Regions from separate parts of the Exiguobacterium sp. s46 genome, predicted to be linked through region 1. Evidence: riboswitches for the same ligand, from Rfam matches in the RefSeq annotation. Region 1 holds a riboswitch; the other holds the start of a gene.
The links. Region 1 has a riboswitch for FMN ahead of ribD (bifunctional diaminohydroxyphosphoribosylaminopyrimidine deaminase/5-amino-6-(5-phosphoribosylamino)uracil reductase RibD). Riboswitches for the same ligand answer to the same signal wherever they lie in the genome.
Positions count from the first base shown of each region.

Region 2: another riboswitch for FMN. It lies ahead of KNQ08_RS09135 (ECF transporter S component); the one in region 1 lies ahead of ribD (bifunctional diaminohydroxyphosphoribosylaminopyrimidine deaminase/5-amino-6-(5-phosphoribosylamino)uracil reductase RibD).

Region 1 is NZ_JACSMY010000001.1:2,157,169-2,166,420, reverse strand. Features, by position in the region: gene KNQ08_RS11150 (M20 family metallopeptidase) at 1-1,177, shown strand, start outside; FMN riboswitch at 1,361-1,505, shown strand; gene ribD (bifunctional diaminohydroxyphosphoribosylaminopyrimidine deaminase/5-amino-6-(5-phosphoribosylamino)uracil reductase RibD) at 1,665-2,705, shown strand; gene ribE (riboflavin synthase) at 2,690-3,316, shown strand; gene ribA (GTP cyclohydrolase II) at 3,316-4,506, shown strand; gene ribH (6,7-dimethyl-8-ribityllumazine synthase) at 4,503-4,961, shown strand; gene KNQ08_RS11125 (DUF6612 family protein) at 5,174-5,995, shown strand; gene KNQ08_RS11120 (methyl-accepting chemotaxis protein) at 6,049-7,752, opposite strand; gene KNQ08_RS11115 (alanine/glycine:cation symporter family protein) at 7,941-9,252, shown strand, end outside.
Region 2 is NZ_JACSMY010000001.1:1,750,160-1,759,411, reverse strand. Features, by position in the region: gene KNQ08_RS09195 (bifunctional metallophosphatase/5'-nucleotidase) at 1-210, shown strand, start outside; gene lipA (lipoyl synthase) at 273-1,172, shown strand; gene KNQ08_RS09185 (YutD family protein) at 1,267-1,644, shown strand; gene KNQ08_RS09180 (general stress protein) at 1,730-2,176, shown strand; gene KNQ08_RS09175 (DUF3055 domain-containing protein) at 2,210-2,485, opposite strand; gene glpX (class II fructose-bisphosphatase) at 2,521-3,501, opposite strand; gene KNQ08_RS09165 (DUF86 domain-containing protein) at 3,653-4,096, shown strand; gene KNQ08_RS09160 (TIGR01457 family HAD-type hydrolase) at 4,103-4,867, shown strand; gene KNQ08_RS09155 (NifU family protein) at 4,910-5,137, opposite strand; gene KNQ08_RS09150 (DUF1462 family protein) at 5,247-5,543, shown strand; gene KNQ08_RS09145 (NAD(P)/FAD-dependent oxidoreductase) at 5,584-6,636, opposite strand; gene KNQ08_RS09140 (YuzB family protein) at 6,729-6,962, shown strand; gene KNQ08_RS09135 (ECF transporter S component) at 7,039-7,605, opposite strand; FMN riboswitch at 7,760-7,902, opposite strand; gene KNQ08_RS09130 (HesB/IscA family protein) at 8,014-8,364, shown strand; gene KNQ08_RS09125 (NAD-dependent epimerase/dehydratase family protein) at 8,482-9,252, shown strand, end outside.

The DNA.
Region 1 (9,252 bases):
AGAGACGATTGAACAAGACATCGAACAAAAACGGGAATCGTACCTTGAGACGAGTCACCGAATTCATGCGACGCCGGAAATCGGCAACGAGGAATTCTTTGCTTCGCGGCTACATGCGGAGCGTCTAACGGCTGAAGGTTTTACGGTAGAACTCGGCGTCGCGGGACACGATACCGCGTTCTTCGCGAAGAAGTCGAGCGATCGACCAGGCGCGACGATTGCCTTTCTTGCTGAGTATGATGCGTTGCCAGGCATTGGTCACGCGTGCGGACATAACATCATCGGCACGACGAGTGTTGCGGCAGCAATCGCGCTCAGTAAAGTACTCGATGAAGTCGGCGGGAGTGTCATCGTGCTCGGAACACCGGCCGAGGAAGGTGGACCGAACGGTAGTGCGAAAGGCAGTTTCGTCAAACATCAGTTGCTGGAAGGGATCGATGCAGCCTTAATGGTCCATCCTTCAGGTCAAACACGGATCACGGGTTCTTCCCTTGCGGTCGATCCGCTCGACTTTGCCTTTACGGGTCGTCCGGCGCACGCAGCGGCGTCACCGGAAGAAGGCATCAACGCCCTCGACGCTGTCATTCAACTCTTCAACGGAATCAATGCTTTACGTCAGCAGTTACCAGACGATGTCCGGATCCACGGGATCATCACGCATGGTGGCGATGCGCCGAACATCATTCCGGAATACGCAAAAGCACGTTTCTTCATCCGGGCAACGACACGGGAACGCCTCAATGCCGTCACGGAAAAAGTCAAAGCCGTTGCCCAAGGCGCGGCACTCGCGACCGGGGCGACGCTTGACGTCATCGCGTTCCAAAATGAAGTCGATAACCTTGTCTTCAATCGGACGTTCGACCGTCTGTTCCAAGAAGAAGCAGAGGCGCTCGGCGAAACGGTCCATTTAGACGAACGACCGGGGCTTGGCTCGACGGATGCCGGTAACATCAGTCAAGTCATCCCGACAATCCATCCGTATATCAAGATTGGTCCGGACGATCTGGTCGCCCATACGGAAGCATTCAAAGAAGCGGCCCGTTCAGCAGCTGGAGATGAAGCATTGATCACGGGGGCGAAAATCCTCGCGCGGACAGCGCTTCGCGTCCTCGCGGATGAACGGACGCGCGGGGCAATCGCTCAAGAATTCCACGACCGGAAGAACGGGTATTTGTAAGCAGAACACAACGACTGGACGCACTGCTATCAGGTGCTCCAGTCGTTTTTGAGATCCAGTTGATCGCGAATTGGTGATGGATGACAGAAGTGGAACGAAATCAAAAAAGAGATAAGACAGAAGCATTTGCGCTTTGTTTTCTTGAAAAAGATATGCTAGGCTAAAGTTGTATAACTCAATAATCCAGTTCTTCGGGGTAGGGTGAAAATCCCAACCGGCGGTGATGCGATCGATTGATCGACGAGCCCGCGACCCATGATGTACGCATCATGGCTGACTTGGTGAGATTCCAGGGCCGACGGTAAAGTCCGGATGGGAGAAGAACGAAACGACACGATTCAAGCTATTTTCTGAAAAAATGTTTTCAGGAGGTGGTCTCTTTCTGCATGAAAAAATGCAGTGGGCGAACCGTGTATTTCGTGAACCCTTCTATACAGACGCCCCTTTTTCAAGGGGCGTCTTTTTTCATTTGAAAGGAGTGAACGCGATGTCACAGATGATGAGTTATGCCATGCAATTAGCACATATGTTACACGGACAAACAAGTCCGAATCCAAGTGTCGGCTGTGTCATCGTCAAACAAGGACGCATCATCGGCTTTGGTGCGCACCGATTTGCCGGTGGGCCGCATGCGGAAGTCGAGGCCTTACGGATGGCAGGAGAGGCCGCCCGTGGTGCTGATCTTTACGTGACGCTCGAGCCATGCAACCATCACGGTAAGACGCCACCATGCACGGAAGCGATTCTACAAGCAGGGATCAAACGAGTCTTCGTCGCAACGGAAGACAAACATGCGATTGTCGCTGGTTCAGGAATCAAACGTCTACAGGACGCGGGAGTCGAAGTCGAGGTCGGCTTGTTACGGCATGAGGCAGAAGCCCTCTACACGGAATTCTGGAAGACGATCGAACGAAAACGTCCGACCGTGACCGTCAAGATCGCTCAGACGATGAACGGGATCGCGGCGACAGGTGAACAGCGCTGGATCACGTCAGAAGAAGCACGCGCGAACGGTCGTGCTCTGCGAGGTCGCCATGATGCGATCCTCGTCGGCAGTGAGACGGTCCTCGTCGATGATCCGGCACTGACCTTACGCGCGGCGTCAGGCATCGAACCGATTCGGGTAATCGTCGATCGTCGTGGTCGAGTACCGGAGACGGCGCAAGTTTTTCGTGATGGTAAAAATCCAACCTACTGGCTGACGAGTGTTCCTCGGATTAGTCACGATCAGGTGACGGTTCTCGTTGGTGAGTATGAGACGCCGGAAGCGATTTTGAAACGCTTATACGAACAAGACATCCGCAGTGTTTTGATCGAAGGTGGACCGACGATTCAAGCCGCTTTCCTTGAAGCAGATCTCGTTGACCGAATCGAAGTCTACCAAGCCCCATCGATTTTTGAAGGCGATGCGTGGAATAGTCAACACGATATCGAAGATCGTTTTCAAATCGATCAGGTTGAGACGGTCGGACCGGATCTCCATCTGACGTACATCCGAAAGGAGGAGACGACATGTTCACCGGATTGATTGAAGAAGTCGGAACCTTAAAACGAAAGATACCGCGACCGAACGGGTTAGCGCTTGAAATTGAGGCGCACTGGGTACTCGAAGGAACGAAGATCGGTGATAGCATCGCCGTCGACGGGATTTGTTTGACCGTCACGTCGATGAGTCCGACCGGTTTCACGGCGGATGCGGTCCATGATACGATCCGTTCTACAGCCCTCGGCACGTACCGCGTCGGAAGCCCATTGCAACTCGAACGGGCGATGCCGGCAGACGGTCGTTTCGGCGGTCATTTCGTCAGTGGACATATCGACGGAACAGCGCGGCTGATCAGTCGGCGACCGGATGGAGAAGCGATGGTCTATACGTTTGATGTCGGATCGTGGCAAAAGTATTGTATTCCGAAAGGCTCGATTGCAATCAACGGCACGAGCCTGACGTTGCAACGCGTCACGCCGGAAACGATCTCGATTTCATTGATTCCGCACTCACGTCAAGTGACGACGTTTGATCGATTGGCAAGCGGCGCAGTCGTCAATATCGAGTGTGACATGATGGCGAAACATCTCTATCATTTCACGCAGCATGAGAAGCAGACGGACTGGGCAGCATTCTTAGGAGGCGACATGTAATGAACGGATTCGACTTGATTGAAGACGCGATAGAAGATTTGAAGAACGGACGACCGATCATCGTCTGCGATGACGAGGATCGTGAGAATGAGGGCGATCTCGTCATGCTCGCAGAACATGCGACACCGGAAAACATCAACTTCATGATCACATACGGAAAAGGACTCGTCTGTGTACCAGTCAGTCCGCGGATCGCACAGCGACTCGAACTTGCTCCGATGACAGCGAATAATACAGATCCACATGGAACGGCATTTACGCTCAGCATCGATCATGAAGAGGCAAAGACCGGCATCAGTGCTGAGGAACGGTCGCTAACGATTCAGCGGATGCTGACGGATGGACCGGAACGTTTCAAACGACCGGGTCACATCTTCCCATTGATCGCAAAAGAGGGCGGTGTCCGGGAGCGACGTGGACATACGGAAGCGGGTGTCGATCTTGCCCGTCTTGCCGGTAGCGATGAGATCGCCGTCATCTGTGAAATCATTAAGGAAGACGGCACGATGGCACGGGTCGATGATCTACTTCTCTATAAGGAAGAACATGATTTAAAACTGATTACGATCGAAGCACTCGTCGCGTATCTTGAGCGACCGTTGAAGCGGGAGGCGGAAGTGTTGCTTCCGACGACGTTCGGAGCCTTTCGGATGATTGGCTATACGACACAAGATAAGAAAGAACATGTCGCTGTCTTATCCGGCGAAGCACACGACGGGATGCTCGTCCGTCTACACTCGGAATGCCTGACAGGGGACGTCTTCGGTTCGAAGCGGTGCGATTGTGGACCGCAACTCGATGCGGCACTCGAGCGGATCGAACGAGAAGGTGGAGCCGTCTTGTATTTACGTCAGGAAGGTCGCGGCATCGGTCTGATGGCGAAGTTAAAAGCGTACGAGTTGCAGGAACAAGGACTCGATACGGTCGAAGCGAACCATGCACTCGGTTATCCGACGGACATGCGTGATTATACGGTCGCAGCGAACATGTTGCGTGATCTAGGCGTGACAAAGATCCGCTTGATGACGAATAACCCGGACAAACAACAGGTGCTCGAACAAGAAGGCATCGAAGTCATCGAACGTGTACCACATCAAGTACCGGTTGAACCTGAAAATCAGCGTTATCTGAAAACAAAACAAACGAAACTCGGGCACTGGCTCGACATCCAAGGAGGACACACATTATGATCTACGAAGGTTTCTTAACAGGAGAAGGACTACGCGTCGCAATCGTCGCTGCACGTTTTAACGAATTGATCACTTCAAAACTCGTCGGAGGAGCAAACGACGCTTTCCGTCGTCACGGTGTTGCAGCGGATGCTGTCGATACGGCGTGGGTTCCGGGAGCATTCGAAATTCCACTTGTCGCGGAAAAATTAGCGAAAAGCGGCAAGTATGACGCAGTCATCACGCTTGGCGCTGTCATCCGCGGGGCAACGTCGCACTATGACTATGTCTGTAACGAAGTCGCGAAAGGTGTCGCGAGTGCGTCGCGCGACACAGGCGTACCGATCATCTTCGGTGTCCTGACGACGGATTCAATCGAGCAAGCAGTCGAACGTGCCGGTACGAAAGCTGGGAACAAAGGCTATGAAGCTGCGGTTTCTGCGATTGAGATGGCGAATCTTTTACGGACGATCTAACGAACCAGAAACAGGCTGATGGAAGCTTCCATCAGCCTGTTTTTTTGCGGGAATCTCACGAACACTGAACCAAATTTCAAAAAAAGAATTGTAGATTTGAAATTTGAGGATTCAATTTTAAGTAGAACGGTAATGGTCTACTAAAGAAAGTTTGAAACATTTTCCAATGTTTTTCGTAAATCAGGGTAACGCGTATAAAGGAGGAAATGAATATGAAGAAAACAAGGTGGGTAGCAGCCGGGATTGTCGCAGCATCGATTGGACTAGCCGGATGCCAAGATGGACAGACGGATTCAGGTAGTGGCAGCGGATCTGGTTCGACGAAGTCGGGGGAACTCTCGAACACAGAGCTATTAAAGAAAGCGACAGCCGCTCAAGAGGACATCAAATCGTTCCACATGGAAGGAACGGTCAGCTCTAAAGCAGGTGAGATGGCGATGGATCAGAAGGTTTCCGCTGATATCATTCAAAAGCCGCTCGCGATGAAACAGACGATGACGATGAAAAATCCTGAAGACGGGAAAGACGTGACGATTGAAAGTTACATCGTTGACGATAAAATGTACCTCTCGCAAAACGGACAATGGATCGTTCAAGACGTTTCAGAACTAGGCGAGATGGTCGAAGCGATGGAATCATCGGCATCGACGGAACAAAACTTGCAGCTCCTAAAGAAATACAAAGATAATTGGACAGCGAAAAAAGAGGGCGATGTCTATCAGATCGACGTTAAGCTGAGTGGTGATGACCTGAAAGCCTTCATGAAGGATTCACTCGAACAGACAGGACAGATGGCGCAGATGAAAGATGCGATGGATAGCATCGATTATAAAAAGATGAACTACAAAATGACGTACGACGCGAAGACGTTCTATCCGAAGTCACTCGACATGGATATGGTGTTTGCGATTGAAAAAGAGACCGAGTTCAACATGAAGAATGAGTCGACGTTCTCGAAATTCAATGAGATCGACGAGATCACATTACCGGCGGAAGCAAAAGACGCACAACCGCTCACAGGTGCTGGACAGTAAAAAATGAAAAAACAAGCCCCTCTCTTCTGATGTGAAGACGAGGGGCTTGTCGTTTAGACTTGGAACTGGCGGAGAACATCCTTTAGTGCTTCCGCCTGTTGTTGACTGACGGAAGTCTGTTCATGGACATCTCGGAACGCTTGGACGGAATGATTGATTTGCTCCGACATCGATTGTGTTCCCTGCGCACCATCATTGACGGTGACGGCAACATCGTTGATGACACCAAGCATGTTCGCTGTCAGTTCCTGAAGTTGACCGGCTTGGGCAGCGAAGTGTTCCGCTGCATCACCGAATAAATGTGCGTCGTTCCGATACTGGACGGAGGCATCCTCAAACAAATCGTAGTCTTTGGCGACCTTTGTATCAATGAAAGAGAGCATCTCGCCGGACGCGGCGTTCAAGTGTTCAACGGACTCGATGACAGAAATCGAGACATCTTGGATTTGTTCGACGGTATCCCGACTACTTTCGGCAAGTTTGCGAATTTCATCGGCGACGACGGCAAAGCCGCGACCGACTTCACCAGCGCGTGCTGCTTCAATTGAAGCGTTAAGGGACAATAGATTCGTTTGCGCCGCGATCGAGAGGATCGCGTCCGATAAGACGGAAATTTCCTTGACAGCCTTTGCGCGAGCCATTGCGTCCTCGAGTTTACTTTTCGTTTCAGCGAGAATGTGATTCGCGGTCTGTTTCGCTTCGGTTGCGACGACTTGAAGCGATTCAGCACGTCCACCCACTTCTTGTGCCCGTTTTCCGTTCGCTTCTGCACCAGCGACGATATCATGAATCGTCGCTTCCATATCGACAGCAGACGAGTTCATCTCTTCGGCAGAAGCAGCTGTCTCCTGCATCCCGGCTGATAAGTTTTCAATCGTATGGGAAGTCGACGCCATATCCTGATCGAGTTCGCTGATTCGACCGGAGACGTGACGTGAAGTCGACACGACATGGGTTGCTGTATCATCAACCTGGATGATGATTGTCCGTAAGTGGGCGATGAATTGATTCATCGACTGGGCGATTTGTCCAATCTCGTCATCACGTACGACGTCGAGTTGTGCCGTCAAGTCGCCACCTTGTGTTGCTAGTTCATACGTTTTCGCCTGTAGTTGGCGGAGTGGACCGAAGATCGAGCGTAAAATCAAGACGGTGAAGATGACACCGAGTAATCCGACGACACCGATGATCGTGAAGAAAAGGATGTGAGCTGTATTGGCAGAACTTGTGATGGCATCACCATTTATTTTCGCTTGTTGATTATTGTATTTCACGATTTTCGTTAATTGATCAGAAACGGCGAAGTATGAATCACGACTCTCACCTTCATAATAGGTGACCGCTTCTTTTTGGGTTTCCGGCGTACTAAGGGCGAGAAGGCGATCAGTCGTCTCATTGAAAGTTTGCCATTTTTTCGTGAGATCATTGAACAGTGCGCGATCGCTTTCTAAATAAATCGTTTTCTCGTATTTCGCGAGATTCGCGTCAACGGTCGCTAAACCGTCTTTGACACGCTTATCATAACCGGCTTTAATTTCTGGATCATTTTCTTGAATGTGTAATAATTCAACACGTCGTAAATCAGACAGTGCCGTGTTCGTTTCATGGGATAAGTTCAGACCAGGAATCCAAGACGAGGTGATCGTTTGACTCTCTTGGTCAACGCGACTGAGAGAAGATGCGCCGTATAAACCGACACCGATCAAGCTGAGCAAAAGTATGGAGGACAATAAGATAAGCTTTGTTTTAATCTTCATATGATTCGCTCCTTTTTTGCAAGATGAACTATTTATTTTCTTGATTATACCTTCACAAGTAAAAAATTTACTTATTATCAAAAAAATTAAAACGTAAAATAGTTTCATGAAAAAATAGTTTGACAATTATCAGTAAATTCTGAAAAAATGGTAAGGAACTACATATCTCATAAAGGGAGGTAAGACGAATGGGAAATTCATTTAGTGAGTGGATTAGTGCGGTGTCCGATATCGTATGGGGACCACCGTTACTCATTCTGTTGGTCGGTACGGGGATTTACTTGACGATTCGCTTAGGATTCATTCAAATTACCAAACTGCCGTATGCGCTGAAGCTTGCGTTTTCAAAGCATCAGGACGATAAGTCTGAAGGTGACATCAGTCACTTTCAAGCGTTGATGACGGCACTGGCTGCGACCGTCGGTACGGGGAATATCGTCGGTGTCGCAACCGCCGTCGTCCTCGGGGGACCAGGCGCGATCGTCTGGATGTGGCTGTCCGGTCTGTTCGGGATGGCGACGAAATACGCGGAAGCGATCCTTGCCGTCAAATATCGTGTCGTCGATGAGAAAGGACAGATGGCAGGAGGACCGATGTATTACCTTGAGCGGGGACTGAAGCAAAAATGGCTCGGTGTCTTGTTTGCTGCATTCGCTTCGATCGCTGCGTTTGGGATCGGAAACGGGGTCCAGACGAACTCGGTCGCCCTCGCGATGAAATCGACGTTCGATGTGCCACTTTACGTGACGGGGATCGCGTTGATGGTATTGACGGGTGTCGTCATTCTTGGTGGGGTCAAGTCAATCGGGAAAGTCGTCAGTCTGTTCGTTCCGTTCATGATTTTCTTCTATGTCGGAAGTGGTTTACTAATTCTCATCATGAACTATGATCTGATTCCAGGTGCGATTTCAACGATCTTCAGTAGTACATTCTCAAACGAGGCCATCACGGGTGGGGCAATCGGAGCGGCGATTCGTTATGGTGTCGCGCGTGGTGTGTTCTCAAATGAAGCAGGACTCGGTTCAGCACCGATCGCAGCTGCTGCTGCGAAGACGGACTTCCCGGGGCGTCAAGCGCTCGTCTCGATGACGCAAGTCTTCCTCGATACATTGGTCGTCTGTTCGATCACGGGTCTGACGCTCGTCATGGGGGGACAACTCGATACGAAGTTGGAGGGTGTTGAATTGACGACGGCGAGCTTCGAAGTCTTCCTCGGTCCTGCCGGGAAATACATCGTTACGATCGGTCTCGTCATGTTCGCGTACTCGACCGTTCTTGGCTGGTCGTACTACGGTGAAAAATCGATCTATTATCTGTTTGGTCAAAAATCAATCCTACCGTACCGCATCCTGTTCGTCTTAGTCGCTGGAGCAGGTGCAATGACGACGAACTTGAACATGGTGTGGGCGATTTCTGATGTCTTCAACGGATTGATGGCGATTCCGAACTTAATCGGTTTGATTGGACTGTCCGGCGTCGTCATTGCCGAGACACGACTGT
Region 2 (9,252 bases), 410 kb from region 1:
CATTATGCTGGTTTGGCGGAACATCAACCGCTTGAGCCAACGCGAAACTATACGGTCGTCTTGCCGGATATGTTCACATTCGGTCCACTCTTCCCAGCGATCAAAGAAATGCCAAAAGAATATTTCATGCCGGAATTGTTACGGGATTTGTTGTTCAAACGCTTATCGGAGAAGTCGGAATATAATGAATTGCCTGTTCGCAAACCCTGATTGTTTGTTATACTAAAGCAGACATTAATTGACTTTTTGGGGATGAAGGGGGAAGCGAAACCATGGGACGCGGAGAAATCCAACGTAAACCGGAATGGTTGAAAATCAAGCTGAATACGAATGAAATCTACACAGAATTAAAAAGTATGATGCGCGAGAAAAAGCTACATACTGTCTGTGAGGAAGCAAAGTGTCCGAATATCCACGAGTGTTGGGCGGTACGCCGGACGGCGACGTTCATGATTCTCGGAAGTATCTGTACACGTGCGTGCCGTTTTTGCGCCGTGACGACAGGACGTCCAAACGAACTCGATCTCGAAGAACCAAAACGTGTCGCGGAATCCGTTCGTTTGATGAACCTGAAGCACGCGGTCATCACAGCGGTTGCTCGTGACGATCTGAATGATTTCGGAGCAGGCGTTTACGCTGAAACTGTCCGTGAAGTGCGTCGGATGAACCCAGAGACATCAATCGAAGTCCTGCCTTCAGATATGGGTGGGAACTTTGAAGCGTTGAAAACGCTGATTGATGCACAGCCAGACATCATGAACCACAATATCGAGACGGTCCGCCGTCTGACACCGACCGTTCGTGCGAAAGCAACTTACGATCGGACGCTTGAATTCCTTCGTCGTTCGAAGGAACTCGCACCTGAAATTCCAACGAAGTCGAGCTTGATGCTTGGTCTTGGTGAGACATGGGAAGAGATTCTTGAAACGATGGATGATCTTCGCGCAAATAACGTCGACATCATGACGATCGGTCAGTATCTCCAACCGACGAAAAAACACCTCGACGTCATCAAATACTATACACCACAAGAGTTCGCTGAACTGAAGCAGATCGCCCTCAGCAAAGGGTTCTCGCACTGTGAGGCAGGTCCACTCGTTCGTTCGTCGTATCACGCGGATGAGCAAGTCAACGCAGCGAAAAAGAATAAAACAGCACTTCCGATCGACTAATGATCAAAAACCGTTCGAGCAGTTGCTCGGACGGTTTTTTGTCTGCCAGGCGAAATGGAATATGCTATGATAAGAACAGCAGGAGGTGGGAATAATGATACAAGTCAATCGGGAACGTTATGAGGTCGTCGAAGAGAAGCGCGAAGGTTTTAATGAGGAAGCCTTCATCGGTCGTTTTAGCGACGTCCTTGAGAAATATGATTATATCGTGGGGGACTGGGGGCACGGTCAATTACGGCTACGTGGCTTCTATGAGGATCAACACGAGAAAGCGACATTCGATACGAAGATTTCGCATGTGGCGGATTATCTCTACGAATACTGTAACTTCGGATGTGCCTACTTCATCGTCAAGAAGATCGGATTGGTAGAAGGAGAAGAAGCACCACCTCGCTTCGACGGTTCTTCATCCAATACGTTGAAGTTGAAACGGAAGTTCGCACCTGCACCAGAGAAGACGGAAAGCGAGTAATCAAACTGTCATACAGAAAAGCGTTTCTAGTGGACGGAATTCGGCTATTACTATAAGTATCATGTACCTATAGGGGGAACTATCCATGCGAATCGTTGGAATTTACTCATCCGTACCAGAAGTCGTCAGTGCCGTGCACGATCTCCGTGTTGCCGGTGTCGTCTCGACTGATTTAAAAGTTTTAGCGCACGACAAATACGATCTCGAACAAATCGAGGAATTGGCGGATTTGAACAACCAACAGACATCTACGCGTCTGTCACAGGAAGATCATCGTAATCTCTGGCAGGAAATCAAGAGTATCTTCAAAAAGGATGATACGGCTTCTCATGGCGACGCGATTCATGGAAGTGGCTTGACGAAGGAAGACGTCGATCGTGCAAATCATGCGGTCGAAAGCGGTCAATTCGTATTACTCGTCGGTGATGAAGCAGACCAGCATTCAGAGCGTCGTGCCCATGACGAGTCAGACAATACGAACGTCTTCAGCGGACCGAACACACTAAATGAACGAAACGATCGTCTCTTATAAGAAAAAGCCTTCGTCCACGGACGAAGGCTTTTTTCATAGACCGATATAAGCACGCAGGTACATCTCAAGTTCCGTTGCCGCATCGTCTTCGACGTCAAACGCCGTCGCGATGTAGCCAGGTTCATCAAAATCGTCCGCACCGATGATCGCATAGCGATTCGATAAGAGATTCAAGACGAGAATCTTACCGTAAAAATGCTCCGAGTGAGTGATGGCGAGATCAAACCGACTGGCTTCTCCAATCCAACTGACGAAGCGTGTCTTCGTTTGTTCGACATCATCATATAAAAAATCACGTTCTTCCATCATTCAGCTTCCCTCATTTCCCTAACATCTGTTTCAGATTAAAGGGTTTGGGGGACTTTTTGCAAGTATGGTTTACGCGATAAGCTATGCTCGGCGATGACTTTTCGAATCGTCCGTGTCTTTGAACGCATGACGAGGGATGTCGTCTCAACGATATCATCCGTCAAGAACTTGACGCCATCGAGCATTTCGCCTGTCGTGACGCCGGTCGCGGCAAAGATACAGTCGTCGCTTTTGATGAGATCATCAAGCGTCAAGAGTTGAAGCGGATCTTCAAGCCCCATCCGGATGACACGAGCGGTTTCTTCCTCGTTCATCGGATGTAAGCGTGCCTGCATGTCGCCGCCCATTGCTTTGACCGCAGCAGCCGTGATGACACCTTCAGGAGCACCGCCTGTACCGATGAAGATATCGATTCCTGTCGCAGGAGAGAGTGGTGCGATTCCAGCCGAGACGTCGCCGTCTTCAAACAGACGAACCCGTGCGCCCATCCGCATCGCGGCTTCGCGGAAGTGATCGTGACGTGGGCGGTCTTGCATGATGACCGTGACATCCTCAATCCGTTTATTGTTGTATTGAGCTGCTTTTTCAATGATGACTTCAAGTGGATCGTCGAGCGAGACGTGCCCCTTCAAGTTCGGTCCAACTGTTAATTTATCCATATACATATCCGGTGCGTGGAGCAGGGCACCTTGATCGGCGACGGCGATGACGACCATCGCATTACCGAGACCTTTGGCGACGATATTCGTACCTTCGAGCGGGTCGACGGCGATGTCAACGATTGGACCGTTTGCTGTTCCGACACGTTCGCCGATGAAGAGCATCGGTGCTTCGTCGAGTTCTCCTTCACCGATGACGACCGTTCCGTTCATGTTGACCGTGTTCAAGACTTCGCGCATCGCAGTCGTTGCTGCATCATCCGCTTCATTTTTCTTACCGCGACCAATCCATTGAGCAGAAGCTAATGCTGCTGCTTCCGTAGCGCGTACGATTTCCAGTGCGAGTTCCCGTTCCATGTATATAACCTCCACGTCACCAATGTGACATACTATTTTCAGCAAAAATCTAAATTGAGGATAACACATTGGGGAATGTGATGCAAATGACCTTTCTGCTTTTCAGGATTGCCGGATAACGATAAAATGGAGGATGTGAGGGGGAATGAAGATGTATTTCGTCAATCGTCAAAAAATCGAAGAGACGGTCGTCTGTTATGAGACGGCACTTCGACAAAGTAAGGAAGTTACGGGGGATCCGGTGACGACGGCACTGGCTATGGAACGGATCGGTTTTTTAGTCATTGAAAGTGTCATCGACATCGGAAACAGTATGATTGATGGATTCATCATGCGGGATCCGGGAAGTTATGAAGATATCATTCTCATTTTAGAAGATGAGAAGGTCATCGATGGACCGCTCGCGACGAGTCTGAAGAAGCTCGTTGCGTTACGTACGTTGATCGTCCGGTCATTCACACAGTCGAGTATGGCGGAGATTCGGGCGGTACTTGAGACAGAGGAAGCAGAACTACGTCGTTTCCCGGAAGCGATTCGCCGGTATATCGAGACAGAACTCGGACCGGTGTCTGCATTTTTACCAAACGAGGAGTGAGTCAGGATGAAGGCAAAAGGCTATTTATTTGATTTAGATGGAACGATGTATAACGGAACGGAACCGGTAAAAGAAGCGGTCGATTTCGTCAATCGTCTGCAAGCAGAAGGGGTTCCGTATTTGTTCGTGACGAATAATGCGTCGATGACGGCAGAAGCCGTGGCGGAGAAATTACGCGGGATGGGTGTTCATTCCGATGCGAAACACGTCTTGACGAGTGCGATGGCGACTGGTCGTTATATCGCTGATCTATCACCGAAAGCGCGCGTCTATGCCATCGGTGAGACAGGACTGATTGATGCGCTTGAACGGGAAGGGTTAGACGTCGTCGCAACCGAAGCGGCAGATTACGTCGTCATCGGTCTCGACCGTCAGATCACATATGAAAAACTCGCTGTCGGGGCCCTCGCGATTCGTGCCGGTGCTCGTTTCATCTCAACGAACGGAGACATCGCCATTCCGACAGAACGTGGATTCTTACCAGGAAACGGTGCCTTGACGTCCGTACTGCGCGTGACGACGGAGAAGGAACCGTTCTTCATCGGCAAACCGGAACCGGTCATGGTCGATATCGCGACGGAGATGATTGGTCTGTCAAAAGAAGACGTCATCATGGTCGGGGATAACTACCATACGGATATCCTATTCGGAATCAATGGAGGCATCCGGACGATGCACGTCAATTCTGGCGTCCACACACCCGTCTTCATTCAAGGTCAGGATCGTCAACCGACATACATGGTCGATACGTTAGCCGAATGGATTCTATGAATCAAAAAATCCCGAACGAGAATTCGTTCGGGATTTCATGTATTAGAAGACTTGTTCGACTTCAACGACGCCAGCGACTTCTTCAAGAAGGGCACGTTCGATACCGGCCTTCAATGTGATCGTTGAACTTGGGCAGCTACCACAAGCTCCCATCAAACGGAGTTTTACGATTCCGTCTTCTACATCTACGAGTTCAACGTCTCCTCCATCACGAAGAAGGAACGGACGCAATTTTTCAAGAACTTCATTCACTTGATCAAACATTTCCATGCGTAAACACATCCTTTCGTATAGTTTCATTGTAACAGGGTTGAAAAATGTTCTCAATCTGGAAAACTTGTATACTAAAGAGGAGAGAATTGAAAAGGGGGACTTCAAGATGGAAATCACGGTTTACGGGACAGCGGTCACTTGTCCGAGTTGTGTCGGGGCACCCAGCTCGGAAGAGACGTTCAGTTGGCTAAAAGCTGTCCTCGGACGGAAATATGAGCAAGAAATGACGCTACGCTATGTCGATTTCGAGACAGCAACATCGGATCAATGGACGGAAGCCTTGAAAGAGGAAGTCTATTTTTATCCACTGATCGTGCTTGATGATGAGATGATTGACGAGGGGTACGTCAAGCTGAAGACGATCACGGCAGCGATCGATGCGAAGTTAAGTCAGACGGGGTAATGAAGAAGAGGTATCCCAAAGCTTGGGACACCTCTTTTGTTCATTTAATCTTTTTGTGTTTCCATAAGACGCCGGACTTCAAGAGACGTGGGACTTTCCCCGTCAGCGCTTGCTTGCCCATGACGATCCCAAAACCGTCTGATTTCCCGAGCGATCCGAGCATCCCGCGCAGTTTGATTTCTGGCAGTTTAGGCAATTTCTTCCCTTGCCACTTCGCTTGCAAGACGTCGACGACTTGTTCTGCCTGATGTTCTGCGAGTTGACCGCTTGGCGCATACGGCAAGCTGGCACAATCGCCGATGACGAAGACGTTATCGTATTCCGGCACGTGATGATGTGCCGTCAATTTGATCCGACCGCCACTGTCTGCAGCAAAGCCGAGATCGCGAACGACCTTGACCGGCTGCGTACCTGCCGTCCAAATCGTCAAGTCCGACGGGTACGTATCGTCGCCGTTTCGCACGTCGTCCGCCGTGACGAGCGTGACGTTCGAATTGTTGATGACTTCCACGTCATGCTCCTCGAACCATTCCTGGACGTAAGACGAGACTTTATCGGATAAGAATGACAAGACGGATGGACCGCGGTCGAACAGACGAATCGTTAAATCCTTCCGGCTCTCATGCAGTTCACTGGCAAGTTCGACACCAGATAGACCAGCACCGACGATCGAGACGACGGACCCCGGTGACAGACCACAGATCGCTTGCTGTGTCTTGCGCGATTCTTCAAGTGTCTGGATGCTGTATGTAAACTCTTGAGCACCCGGAATGTTGTGGTATTTATCCTCGCAACCGAGGGCGATGATCAAGTCATCATAGAATAATTCTGATCCGTCTTGCAGGTGGACCGTATTCGTCTCTGGTGAGATTTTAATGACATGTCCATATTTATAAGTAAGATGTTTCCCCTCCGGAAATTCAATCCGGACATCCCGATCTGATAATGTACCTGCTGCGAGTGCGTAGTATTCCGTTTTGAGTGCGTGGTACGGTAGACGGTCGACGAGCGTGACGGCAACTTCCTCGTCCTTGAATCGCTCACAAATCCGCATTCCACCATAACCTCCGCCGAGTACGACCAATTGCTTCATAACGTAAAATCCCCCTTAGTTCCCCTAAATCAGTCTGACCTTGTATAATACGACATGAGGCAGGTCGTTTCCTGCTTGAAGGAGGAAAAAAAGTGAATCCGATTATTGAATTTTGTATTAGTAACTTAGCGGCTGGTACACAGGTCGTCATGGAGCAACTTGAACGTGACCCGAATGTTGACGTCGTCGAATACGGTTGCCTCGGTTATTGCGGGATTTGTTCGCTTGACCATTTTTGTCTCGTAGATGGTGAGACCGTCGTAGGTGAAACGCCGGAAGAGTTGCTTGAAAAGATTTATCTGAAAATCGAAGAGAATGAGCTGTGAGCATGGACGGCCAAAAAATCCCCTCGTTCGTCTGAACGAGGGGATTCGTGTCCGTCAGCGGGCGCAGCTTTTCGGATCAGGCAGATTGTTGGCGGCGCATCATCCATGGGCGTAGTTTCAAGAACAATGGAATGAAGAGTGCCGAGATGAACAAAGCCTTGATGACGTTAAACGGTAAGATACCGGCAGTGATCGCTGTCCATTTGACAGCTGGATCCGCCATGTAATCCATACCGAGGAACCATGCATACGCTGGAAGGATCAAGATATAGTTGAGGATCGCAAGACCGAGTGCCATCGTGATCGTACCAGCGACGAGACCAGTTGCGAGACCTTGTGTTGATTTCTTTTTGTGGTAGAACCAGCTGACAGGTAGTACGAATGCGACGCCTGCAGCGAAGTTCGCGAATTCTCCGACCGGAACACCACTTCCGCGGAAGATGTAGTATAACACGTTCTTCAATGCTTCGACGATGACACCTGCGACCGGTGAGAACATGATCGCTGCGACAAGAGCAGGAACATCACTGAAGTCGATCTTCAGATAGTTTGGTAAGAACGGTAGTGGAAAATTGATAAGCATAAGAACAAATGAGATTGAACCTAACATTGACAGAGTGACCATTTTTTGTGTGCGTTTCATACGAGTATTGTCTCCTTTTGCTCGTTCCTCTCGATGAAGTATTGGCATGACTGCGACCATAAAGAAACCCCTATTGATCAGATCAACAGGGGAGAAGTCCGCATTAAATAAACCTAATCGATTATTGCAAAATCGATCAAATTCAAACTCATGCCGCCATCTTCTCCCATCCAGACTGTACTGTCGGCTCCTGAATTACACAGAATCAGCAAATAGCGCCCTATTCGCTCGCGGGCTTCAACTTAAAAAGAGTTGTTTACCGCCGGTCGGGAATTTCACCCTGCCCTGAAGATGGAACGATTATTTTATTGTACATACCATTTATACAACGAATTCAAGATAGTTTCAAGCAACTAGGTTTCGATTCGCTCAGAAGTTGCGTATACTAAAGAAAAGGAAGGTGATGACATGATCCATTTAACGGAGGCAGCAGCGCTACAAGTCCAGGACATGATGGCGCAGGCACCAGCAGATGAACGAAATCTTCGGATGCTCGTCCAAGGTGGTGGATGTAGTGGTCTGTCGTACGGAATGGGATTCGATCAACAAAAAGAAACGGATCTCGTTTTTGAACAGCACGGCGTGACCGTCATCGTGGACGAAAAAGATTATCCGGTCGTCAAAGGACTGGAAATCGATTATAAGCAGTCGATGCTCGGCGGCGGATTTACGATTACGAATCCGAATGCTATCGCAACATGCGGTTGCGGGACATCGTTCCGAACAGCAACAAATGCCGGGACACCGGGTGGCTGTTAATGAATCCAATCGTGGACATCGTCCACGATTTTTTTTATTGCCTTCTACAGGAGACCTGTTCCGTTGACTCGAAATATTAAGAGAGTGAATGCTACTACGAACAGGGAGGGCTTCAAGATGAGAAAAGTATTGATCTTCGGGGGAACACGCTATTTCGGACGACGCTTAGCGATTCGGTTAGCCGATTCAGGGGATGATGTGACGATCGTCACACGCGGCGAGCATACTCCACCGGTCGCGAAGGGCTTGACATTCTTTAAAGGGGATCGGACATCAAGCAGTACGATGAAGGACTTGAGCCAACAGCACTGGGATGTCATCTATGACAATATCTGTTTCACACCGTATCAAGCGAAGCTCGCGGTCGACGCGTTTGAAGGAAAAGTCGGACGCTACGTGTTGACGTCGACGATGTCTGTCTATGAAGACGGTGGTGCGAATATCACGGAGCGTGCCTACAATCCGTTTCCCGGGAAATATGAGCTTGAGAAGGAACATGGATATGGCGAAGGGAAACGCCAAGCGGAGAGTTATTTCTTCCAACGGGCGACGTTCCCAGTCGTTGCGGTCCGTTTTCCGGTCGTCCTCGGACCAGATGACTATACGGAGCGACTCGTTTTTCATATCAAGCGGGCGCTAGACGGTCGTCCGATCGTTGCCGAAAACACATACGCGAAGATGGGGTATATCTCAAGTTACGAAGCTGCTGCCTTTCTTGAGTGGTGTGGTCGTTCGGAACTGACCGGACCAATCAACGCTGCAAGTGACGGTGTCTTATCAATTCAAGACCTAGTGGATAAGATCGACCGCGTTGCGGGAACGACGAGTCAACTCGTTGCAAAAGGAGAGGATGAATCGCCGCTTGCGCCAGAACGCGATTTCTATATG